2 regions of the Agrobacterium sp. fls2-241-TYG-188a genome follow, and region 2 is predicted to be linked to the other one. Evidence: predicted binding sites of a transcription regulator. Region 2 holds the regulator's gene; the other holds the start of a gene.
The links. Region 2 encodes PhoB, which activates phosphate uptake and scavenging genes when phosphate is short. Its sites were predicted from a motif close to TGTCATNNANCTGTCAT; they were not measured.
Positions count from the first base shown of each region.

Region 1: the regulator PhoB is predicted to act here: its motif matches at 3,121-3,137, upstream of QRN85_RS19340 (DUF2794 domain-containing protein).

Region 1 covers NZ_JARVRD010000007.1:93,018-98,394, reverse strand. The annotation lists gene QRN85_RS19350 (ABC transporter permease) at 1-1,578, shown strand, start outside; gene QRN85_RS19345 (Bax inhibitor-1/YccA family protein) at 1,889-2,626, shown strand; gene QRN85_RS19340 (DUF2794 domain-containing protein) at 2,705-3,097, opposite strand; gene QRN85_RS19335 (DUF1223 domain-containing protein) at 3,391-4,134, opposite strand; gene acnA (aconitate hydratase AcnA) at 4,338-5,377, opposite strand, start outside.
Region 2 covers NZ_JARVRD010000002.1:65,316-70,692, forward strand. The annotation lists gene pstA (phosphate ABC transporter permease PstA) at 1-900, shown strand, start outside; gene pstB (phosphate ABC transporter ATP-binding protein PstB) at 969-1,784, shown strand; gene phoU (phosphate signaling complex protein PhoU) at 1,872-2,588, shown strand; gene phoB (phosphate regulon transcriptional regulator PhoB) at 2,720-3,403, shown strand; gene QRN85_RS07165 (cold-shock protein) at 3,927-4,136, shown strand; gene QRN85_RS07170 (hypothetical protein) at 4,363-4,584, shown strand; gene QRN85_RS07175 (DUF6481 family protein) at 4,623-5,012, shown strand.

The sequences.
Region 1 (5,377 bases), on a different contig from region 2:
ATCGCAATCGGACTGGCGTTGGGGGCGGTTACTCCGCTCGTGGCCATGCGCTTTCTCGAAGGTGTCCTGCCTGTTCCGGACGAATTGGCGATCTACCCCGGCGCGCTGTTCATGGCCGCCCTGTTCGGGCTGTTGACAACACTGGCCTTCGCGATCTTGCCATTGGGTCAGGCTCGCGAAGTCCCTGCCACCGCATTGTTCCGCGAACAGGGATTTGAAGCCAACCGATTGCCGTCATGGCCCTATCTGGCCGCCACTGGCTTGCTTCTTGCCCTGTTGGCCAGCATGGCGATCTATTCGGCTGAACAGAGATATATCGCGTCGGTCTTTTTGGGAGCGGTCGCTTTCGCTTTTATCGTTCTCAGGCTTGTGGCCTGGGGCATCAGGGCCGTTGCCAAGAGAAGCCCTCGCGTCCATTCCGCAGCATTGCGGCTGGCGATCGGCAACATTCATCGCCCCGGCGCTTTGACACCCTCCGTAGTGTTATCACTGGGGCTCGGTCTGACCCTGCTGGTCACGCTCACGCTGATCGACGGCAATCTTAGACGGGAACTCACGGGCAGTCTGCCAGAGCGGGCACCGAATTTCTTCTTCGTCGACATTCAAGGTGCCGACCGGGATGGGTTCAAGGCGCTTGTCCAAAAAGAAGCGCCGGAGGGTACGTTGACGGAGGTGCCCATGCTGCGGGGTCGCATCCTTGCTCTCAACGGCCAGGACGTGACCAAGATGGAAGTGCCTGCTGCGGGCCGATGGGTCCTGCGCGGAGACCGTGGCATCACCTATGCCCAAACCATGCCCGACAATGCCAAGCTCACAGAGGGCACGTGGTGGAGCGGCGATTATAGCGGCGAGCCTCTCGTTTCCTTTGCGGCGGAAGAGGCGGGCGAACTGGGTCTGAAGATCGGCGACAGCGTGACCGTCAACGTATTGGGACGTAACATTACCGCAAAAATTGCCAACCTGCGCGACGTGCAGTGGGAGTCGCTTTCGCTCAACTTCGTCATGGTCTTTTCGCCCAACACGTTCCGCGGCGCACCTCACTCCTGGCTGGCAACCCTTGCAGACCCGAGCGCGACTGCCGCCCAGGAAGGCGAAATATTGAGAAAGGTCACCGCGAGCTACCCCACCATCACCACGGTCAGGGTCAAGGACGCGCTCGATCTGGTCAACAGTCTGGTTGAACAGTTGGCGACGGCGATCAGGGCCGCAGCGGCTGTTGCCCTGATTGCGTCTGTCCTGGTTCTCGCAGGTGCCTTGGCGGCTGGAAACCGGGCACGGACCCACGACGCTGTCATTCTCAAAACGCTCGGTGGCACCCGTGCCATGCTAATCCGCGCTTTCTCGTATGAATATATGATGCTTGGTCTGGCCACTGCGGTATTCGCACTCCTCGCAGGTGGGGTCTCCGCATGGTTTGTCGTCGCCCGGATCATGAAGCTGCCATCCAGCTTCCTGCCGGATGTTGCGATCGCAACCATCCTTATCGCCTTGGTGATGACGGTTGGCATTGGCCTTATCGGGACATGGCGAATCCTCGGCCAGAAGGCAGCGCCCGTGCTGCGTCAAACCGGCGAGTAGCTCTCATGTCTTGTGAGATAAATTGCCTGAGCGGAGAATGAATATTTCGGGTGGCCACATGCATAGCGTGGCGCTAGAAAATTGCGCGCAACTTAACCTTTGCGATTAATCGGGAAGTTCAATCTCCAAAACGTTATCGGTTTTCGCGCATACGGTGTTTTTTCGACATTGAAAGCTCTTGTAACTGAAATGGGATATCCTCATATTCTCCGGTAGGCTTGCTGTAGCTCCGCAGCGGCGCCTGGGTTATGATCCCGAGTACGGTCATATCCCGACACCGTAGGAACTTCGGAGCTCAAAAGAGGAAACAATGGCTGATTTCAACAACTACCAGAATCGCATGGCCCAAGGCCGTGCCCAGTCTGGTGCGATGATCGATGAAGGTCTTCGCACATACATGCTGAAGGTTTACAACCTGATGGCTCTTGCGCTGGTCATTACCGGCGTGGCTTCGTTCGGCACCTACACTCTGGCGGTTTCAAATCCTGCCTTCGCACAGCTGCTTTACACATCGCCGCTGCGCTGGGTCATCATGTTCGCACCGCTCGCGCTGGTGTTCTTCCTGAGCTTCCGTATTGAGAAGATGAGCGTACCTGCTGCACAGGCTACCTTCTGGGCCTACGCTGCGCTGATGGGCGTCTCCCTTTCGTCGATCTTTATCGTCTTTACCGGCGAGAGCATCGTACAGACGTTCTTCGTGACAGCTGCTTCCTTTGGCGCCCTGTCGCTTTACGGCTATACGACCAAGAAAGACCTCTCCGGCCTCGGCTCGTTCCTGATCATGGGTCTGTTCGGCCTGATCATCGCGTCCATCGTCAACATCTTCCTGCAGTCATCCGCAATGGGCTTTGCGATCTCCGCCATCGGCGTGCTGATCTTTGCTGGCCTGACCGCATATGACACGCAGAAGATCAAGGAAATGTATTTCGATGGTGACGATGTGGCCGTTGCTGGTCGCAAGGCTATTATGGGCGCACTGACGCTCTACCTCGACTTCATCAACCTGTTCACGTTCCTTCTGCAGTTTCTTGGTAACCGCGACGAGTAACCGATCAGACTTGAATCAAGAAAGGCGGCTTTCGGGCCGCCTTTTTTTTTATGCTTTCGGCTCAACGAAGATGAGCAGTCACTCGATCAGTCGCAGTACCTTATCAAACACTTTGAGGACCTGTGACAGTTCATGTCCGCGTTTGAGGATGCGGCCATCGACATTGACGACGCTGAAAGCGCCCTGTTTTGCGGCAAGCTTCGGGTTCTTCTCGATGCGAAACAGAGGCATTTCCCCTGACCGCTTGAAGACCGAGAACACCGCCTTGTCTTTCAGATGGTCGATAGCATAGTCCCGCCACTCACCTTCTCCCACCATGCGTCCGTAGATGCGCAGGATGGCGTCCAGTTCACGCCGGTGGAAGGTAATCGGCAAGGGGTCCTTGCTCTGCTTGTACTCGCGAAGATCGACAACGGGTGAACTATCTCTGTGAAAAGAAGCTGCGCGCTGCGCATCCGGCTGATCGGTCATCAGGTAACCCCGCTCGACGGCAAATGACAATTTCAAGACAGTCTGCCGCTCTGTCGGCGAAATTGCAAGCTTCGTTCTGGCCAGGCTGGCCGGCTTTACGCGGTAAGGATTTGGGCAGGAAGTGCATTAGCAAATGCCCTATTTCGGTCAAACCATGGCCTGAATTGAGTGGAATATAGCTATTGTCAATTGATGCCTAGGCACCAAGATGACCCGGTCCGGTGCATTGACCCTTTACCCCCAGCCCCCAATGCCCGGATCGGATCTCCCTCAGCCCCCTGAGATGCTTCCCCTTACTGCAGCAGGACACTCGCCCCGACGATCGCTGCCGGATTGCCCTGCGCATCGGACGTCTGCAGCAACACCGCACAGCCGCCGTTTTTGGCCTTGCTGAGAATGCTGGCGGGAAGTTTAACGGACATGGACTTTCCGTCCCACATCCCAACCGTCTGCACGTCATAAACGCTATGCCAGTATGATATCTTCTTTCCCTGGTTCTCACCCTTCTGCACGTCGACCACTTGCTCTCGGTTGAAGTAAGCGACCACCACGTCAGCTTTGCCCTTCCCCTCTCCGATATCGATGGCGATCTCATCTGCCACACGCGAGGCTTTGACTGGCACACTCAAGCCTTCGCCAGCGCGAGTGAAAGCGTCCAGGCGGCCATAAATGGCCTGCACATCCGCCCCTTTCACGTGGTCACGGCCATTGACGACCGCTTGAGGGGTATAGACATTGTTGCGACCGAGCGCTCTGGCATAACCATACTGACGCTCAGTATTTTCCTTAGAAGCCAGCGAATCTGCCCAGCCAAGATAATTCCAGTAATCGACATGGTAAGACAGTCCAACCACATCACCCTTCTGGATGAGCTTGCGCAAGGCCTCATCAGCAGGCGGGCAGGACGCGCATCCCTGCGACGTGAACAATTCGACAACGCCCTTCACCTGCTCCTGCGCCTGGACCGAGACGGAAGCAAGCATACTCAAGGCGAAGACCGAAAGACCGAAATTCAGAGACCCGTATTTGAGAGACATTGCGAGAACCCTTGCCTGGACATTTTTCCAGACTATTGATGCAATCAATTCATGTCGGGAAGCCGATGGCGAAAATAACGCCTAAGCCTCTTCAATGGAAAGTCACGATGGGGTGAGGCAATAGTCAGCACGACCATCGCACTACCTTTCACGCAAAAACGCCGGGATTGCTCCCGGCGTTCAAACTTCATCAGGCGTGCGCCTTAGGCGGCCAGATCGCGAAGAACGGTCTGCAGAATGCCACCATTGTTCATGTAGATCACTTCATCCAGCGTATCGATGCGGCAAAGAAGCGGAACTTCCTTCACGCTGCCGTCACCATAGGTGATCTTGGCAATCTTTTTCTCGCGTGGCTTGATATCGCCTTCGAGACCGTCGATCTCGACGGTTTCATCGCCCTTGAGGTTGAGGCTTGCCCATGTCGTGCCTTCCTCGAAGACGAACGGCACAACGCCCATTCCGACGAGGTTGGAGCGGTGAATACGCTCGAACGACTGCGCAATCACGGCCTTCACGCCCAAAAGATTGGTACCCTTGGCAGCCCAGTCACGCGAAGAGCCGTTACCATATTCCACACCGGCAAAGATGACGAGCGGAACGCCCTCAGCCTTGTACTGCATGGCCGCATCGTAAATCGACATCTCTTCCTTGGACGGATAGTGGATGGTGTAGCCGCCTTCCTTGCCGTTTGGCCCAAGCATGTGGTTACGGATACGGATGTTGGCGAAGGTGCCGCGCATCATCACTTCGTGGTTACCACGGCGCGTGCCATACTGGTTGAAGTCTGCAACCGCCACGCCGTTTCCGGTGAGGTAGGCACCTGCAGGGGATGCTGCCTTGATCGAACCGGCCGGAGAAATATGGTCGGTGGTGATCTTGTCGCCGAAGAGACCGAGAACGCGCGCGCCCTTGATGTTCTTCAAGCCTGTGCCGGTCTTGCCCATGCCCACGAAGTAAGGAGGGTTCTGGACATAGGTGGACTTGTCGTCCCACGCATAGGTCTGGCCCGGAGGAACCTGAACGGCCTGCCAGTTTTCATCACCCTTGAAGACGTCCGCGTACTTGGACTCGTAGAGTTCACGCGTGACATATTTCAGGATGAATTCCTGGATTTCTGCCGATGTCGGCCAGATATCCTTCAGGAAAACTGGCTGTCCGTCAGAACCCGTGCCGATCGGCTCCTTGGTCAGATCCTTCTGGACCGTACCGGCGAGCGCGTAGGCAACGACGAGCGGAGGCGAAG
Region 2 (5,377 bases):
GATCCCAGCATCGTTGGAACCACCCGCACCGTTGCCCTTCTGGCGTCGGGCGATCTCGACAGCGTCGTCAAGGGTCAGGTCGATGTTTCCGTCAACGAACAGAACCGTCGCATCTCCGATCAGCAGCTCGCATGGGTCAAGCAACTGACCGACGCCGGCCAGCTGGCCAAGGAGTTCAACACCGGCATCTTTTTCAACGGCGCATCCAGCCGTCCGGAAGCCGCAGGTGTCGGCGTGGCCCTCATTGGCTCCTTCTATATGATGATGATCGTTCTGGTCCTTTCGCTGCCCATCGGTGTTGCCGCCTCCATCTATCTGGAAGAGTTTGCACCGAAGAACCGCCTGACGGACCTCATCGAAGTCAACATCAACAATCTGGCTGCCGTACCGTCCATCGTTTACGGTCTGCTTGGCCTGTCGGTCTTCATCAACTTCATGGGCTTCCCGCGCTCGGCTTCGCTGGTCGGTGGCTTCGTGCTGACGCTGATGACCCTGCCGACCATCATCATCGCCACCCGCGCGGCGCTGAAGGCGGTGCCGCCATCCATCCGCGCTGCGGCTCTGGGCCTTGGCGCATCCAAGATGCAGACCATTTTCCACCATGTGCTGCCGCTGGCCATGCCCGGCATTCTTACCGGCACCATCATCGGCCTGGCACATGCCCTTGGCGAAACCGCACCGCTGCTGCTCATCGGCATGGTCGCCTTCGTCGCGAATTATCCGACAACGCCGATGGATCCGTCCACGGCCCTGCCGGTGCAGATCTACATGTGGGCGAACGAAGCGGAACGTGCCTTTGTCGAGAGAACGTCAGGCGCCATCATCATCCTGCTTATGTTCCTCATCGTCATGAATGTGGGTGCAATCCTGTTGCGTCGCCGCTTCGAGCGTCGCTGGTAGGCCATCACAACGTGCCGACCGGTTTTTCGTCCGGAAATGCGATAAAACAAACACCGGGAGCTTTAATTATGAATATGTTGTCGGAAGCAGCAGTTGAGAAGGCGCTGGACAAGAAAATGAATGATGTAACATACAAGATGATTGGTAAGGACGTTTCCGTTTATTACAGCGAGAAGCGTGCTCTTTACGACGTGAACCTGAATGTCCGCGAGAACACGGTCACCGCGTTGATCGGCCCGTCCGGGTGCGGAAAATCCACCTTTTTGCGCACGCTCAACCGTATGAACGATACGATCGACGGCTGCCGTGTCACGGGCAAGATCACGCTCGATGAAGACGATATCTACGATCAGTCCATCGACGTGGTGGAACTGCGCGCCCGCGTCGGCATGGTGTTCCAGAAGCCGAACCCATTCCCCAAGACGATCTATGAAAACATCGCCTATGGCCCGCGCATCCATGGTCTTGCCCGCAACAAGGCGGATATGGACCAGATCGTCGAGTCCAGCCTGCAGAAGGCCGGTCTGTGGAACGAAGCCAAGGATCGCCTGCATGAATCAGGCACCGGCCTGTCCGGCGGCCAGCAGCAGCGTCTGTGCATTGCGCGCGCGATTGCTGTGTCTCCTGAAGTCATCCTGATGGACGAGCCATGCTCGGCGCTGGACCCGATTGCGACGGCAAAGGTGGAAGAACTCATCCACGAGCTGCGCGCAAACTACACCATCGTCATCGTCACCCACTCCATGCAGCAGGCAGCCCGCGTCTCGCAGCGCACCGCCATGTTCCATCTGGGCCATCTGGTCGAAGAAAACGACACCGACAAGATGTTCACCAACCCGGATGACCAGCGCACGCAGGACTACATCATGGGCCGCTTCGGCTGATCTGCCGCAGGTTGAAACCATTCGCGTGGCACCGCTTGAGCCCGTCCGGGCTTGCGGGCCAGCGCATCGAAACTGGAGATTTCGTACATGCCGACACATTCCCATATCATGTCCGCCTATGACGAGGAGCTGAAGTTCCTCACCCGCCGCATCGCCGAAATGGGCGGTCTGGCGGAACAGATGTGCGCCGATGCGGTGCGCGCGCTCGTCAATTCCGACGCAGCACTTGCCCAGAAGGTCATATCCGACGACACGATCCTCGATCATGCCGAGCGTGAGATTGGCGACAAGGCCATCGTCACCATCGCCAAGCGTCAGCCCATGGCTGCCGACCTTCGTGAAATCATCGGCTCGCTGCGTATCGCTGCCGATCTGGAGCGCGTGGGCGACCTTGGCAAGAACACCGCCAAGCGCGTCATCGCGGTTGCCGGTACCGGCGTTCCGCGCAAGCTGGCCCGCGGTCTGGAGCACCTGTCGGAACTGGCGCTGGTGCAGCTCAAGGAAGTGCTTGACGTCTACTCCACCCGTTCGGCGGAAAAGGCCCAGGCCATCCGCGAGCGCGATGAAGAGATCGATGCCATGTACACCTCGCTGTTCCGCGAGCTCTTGACCTACATGATGGAAGATCCGCGCAACATCACGACCTGCACGCATCTCCTGTTCTGCGCCAAGAACATCGAGCGCGTTGGCGACCACGCAACCAACATTGCCGAAACCATCTACTACATGACCACCGGCAGCCAGCCGGAAGGCGAGCGTCCGAAGGACGATAGTTCCAACACGCTTGGCGCAGTAACCGAGTGAGTTGCAGCATCGGCGCCGAAGGTCGAACATGACCTTCGGTCGGCCCGATGTGTCGATCAACATGCCAGAGCGGCCGCAATGCGCCCCGAAGAACGCCTTGCGCTCTGGTCAGACTGGCGGAGTTCAAATCCATGGTGCCGAAAATCGCAGTTGTCGAAGATGAAGAAGCGCTCAGCGTTCTTCTCCGCTACAATCTGGAATCCGAAGGTTATGACGTCGACACCATTCCCCGTGGCGACGAGGCGGAAATCCGCTTGCAGGAACGCACCCCGGATCTTCTGATCCTGGACTGGATGTTGCCGGGCGTTTCCGGCATCGAGCTTTGCCGTCGCTTAAGAATGCGCCCGGAAACCGAACGCCTGCCGATCATCATGCTGACGGCGCGTGGCGAGGAGAGCGAGCGCGTGCGGGGATTGGCGACCGGCGCTGACGACTATGTGGTCAAGCCGTTTTCGACCCCAGAGCTGATGGCACGCGTCAAGGCCATGCTGCGCCGTGCCCGCCCGGAAGTTCTGTCCTCCGTCCTGAAATGCGGCGATATCGAACTCGACCGCGAAACCCACCGCGTGCACCGCAAGACCCGCGAAGTGCGTCTGGGGCCAACCGAGTTTCGCCTGCTGGAGTTCCTCATGGTCTCCCCCGGTCGCGTCTTCTCGCGCTCGCAGCTTCTGGATGGCGTATGGGGTCACGATATCTATGTGGATGAACGCACCGTGGACGTTCATGTCGGCCGTCTGAGAAAGGCGCTCAACTTCTCCAATATGCAGGATGTCATTCGCACCGTGCGCGGCGCGGGCTATTCCATGGAAGCCTGACGGGCCTTTCGACACCCTTTTGAAGCACAACGCGCGCAGGATGTTCTGGCTGGAACACGGCGCGCGTTTCCTGTTTTATGCCAGGATCGAACAGCTGCCGCCGAGGGAACCGTCGTTTGCGTTCATCGCTAGGATAAATTCTCAGGTTCTGGCGGCGGCTCCAAACTTCGCCCTCGGGTGCGAAAAAGGGTAGGGCGGGATTTCCTTTTCCAAGCGATTTTTCTGAGTAAAAACAACAGGCAGGGACATTGCGGAAATTGAAATAGCGATACGGGTAATTATTCTTCTGACCGTGCCTTTACGTTGCAAGATAAAAGCGAATTTCAATTATCTGTAATTTAAGGTTTGACTATCAGGGAATAACCCTCTATCAATTGGTCATCGATATTTTGCTTGCTGAGCTTTGGTTGCCGCGCGATTAGCACCGCGTTTTGAACTAACCCTTTCCTTCAAAAAAATCGCTATACTCGCACACAGGGCGTCAGTTCTGTGATCTATCACTTATGCTTTGAAAGGGTTCATTATGACCACAGGCACAGTAAAATGGTTTAACTCCACCAAGGGCTTCGGCTTCATTCAGCCAGACAACGGCGGCACGGACGCATTCGTACACATCTCCGCTGTAGAGCGTGCAGGTATGCGCGAAATCGTTGAAGGCCAGAAGCTGAGCTACGACCTTGAGCGCGACAACAAGTCGGGCAAAATGTCGGCTTGCAATCTCCAGGCTGCTTAAATACGGAATCTGCTTTCCTTTGACCACGGATGTACTGGCACTGTCGAAAGTATGAGACCAACCGAGGTCAGGCACGTTGCCTGGCCTTTTTTTGTGCCGCAGCTCGGCACATGCGCCAGAGCGTTTTTCATTTGCGAAATCCGCCTCCGGCCACCCAATCCACTCCGCATCGGCATTTTTTTGAAATCGATCCCGATCTCAGCCGAAGCGACAGGAAGGAAAATCCATGTCCGAAACACACAGCAAATCTCGCCAGCAGGCTGAGAAGGCATTCGGCGCCACGCAGACGCAGTTCTTCGCTCGCGGTCACGCCGTGGACGAACTGAACTCGATTGCGCAGGCGCGTGATGAAAAGACCCAACGCTTGCGCGAAGCGCGTCTTGCCAAGGAATTGCAGGATAGCCTGAACCCACCGCCAGCGCCCACAAAACGCGGTAAAAAGTCCTGATCGCGAGATCGGAATGACCCTTCAACTGGAATAGAGATTTGAGAAACACAAGAAACGCCAGAACCAACGAAGTTGCCGACCGTCGCGGCGCTGCTGCTGACGCCAAGGCCGCACTTTTGCAGGCCTACAAGGCAGCCAAGGAAGCCGCAGCGCCGATGCTCGAAGCCAAGCAGGCCGAGCAGATTGCCGTTGCCGAAGCCCGTAGGGCCCGCCAGGCTGAACGCGAGCAGCAAAAGCGCGACGAGAAAATCCGCATCGAAGCAGAAGCCGCTCAAAAGCAGGCAGAACTCGATGCCGCCGCCAGCGCCGAAGAAGATGCCCGCAAGCTGGCCGACAAGAACCGCATCGCGCGTGTCATCGAAGACGAAGCGGCGCGCAAGGCAGAACGCGATCGCCGTTATGCCAACCGCAAGGCCCGCCAGGGCTAATCCGGCTACAGACGTTCTCGTCAAACATAAAGCGGGCCACCCGGTCCCGCTTCAGCCTGCCGGCAAATGCGCCGGTGGCGTTACTTCGGGGCCAGCCTCCCTTTCCTCCGGCGGCTGCCCGGTCGATACGAGCAGCACTTTCGTTCGTTCCCATTGCGCTCTTTTGTCATACCGCAGGTAAGCCGCAAACCGGCTGATGCGCGTCTGTTATGGCGGCAACGCTACGTTCATGGCGCTGGCCTGGCCGGACAAGAAACCATCCTGTAGTACCCCAACGCGCCGCCTCTCGATGACGGCTCCTGTTTGCCATGAGGGCATGGTGATTTCTCGCGAGCCTTGAGCAGCACAGCACCTTTCGGTGGGAA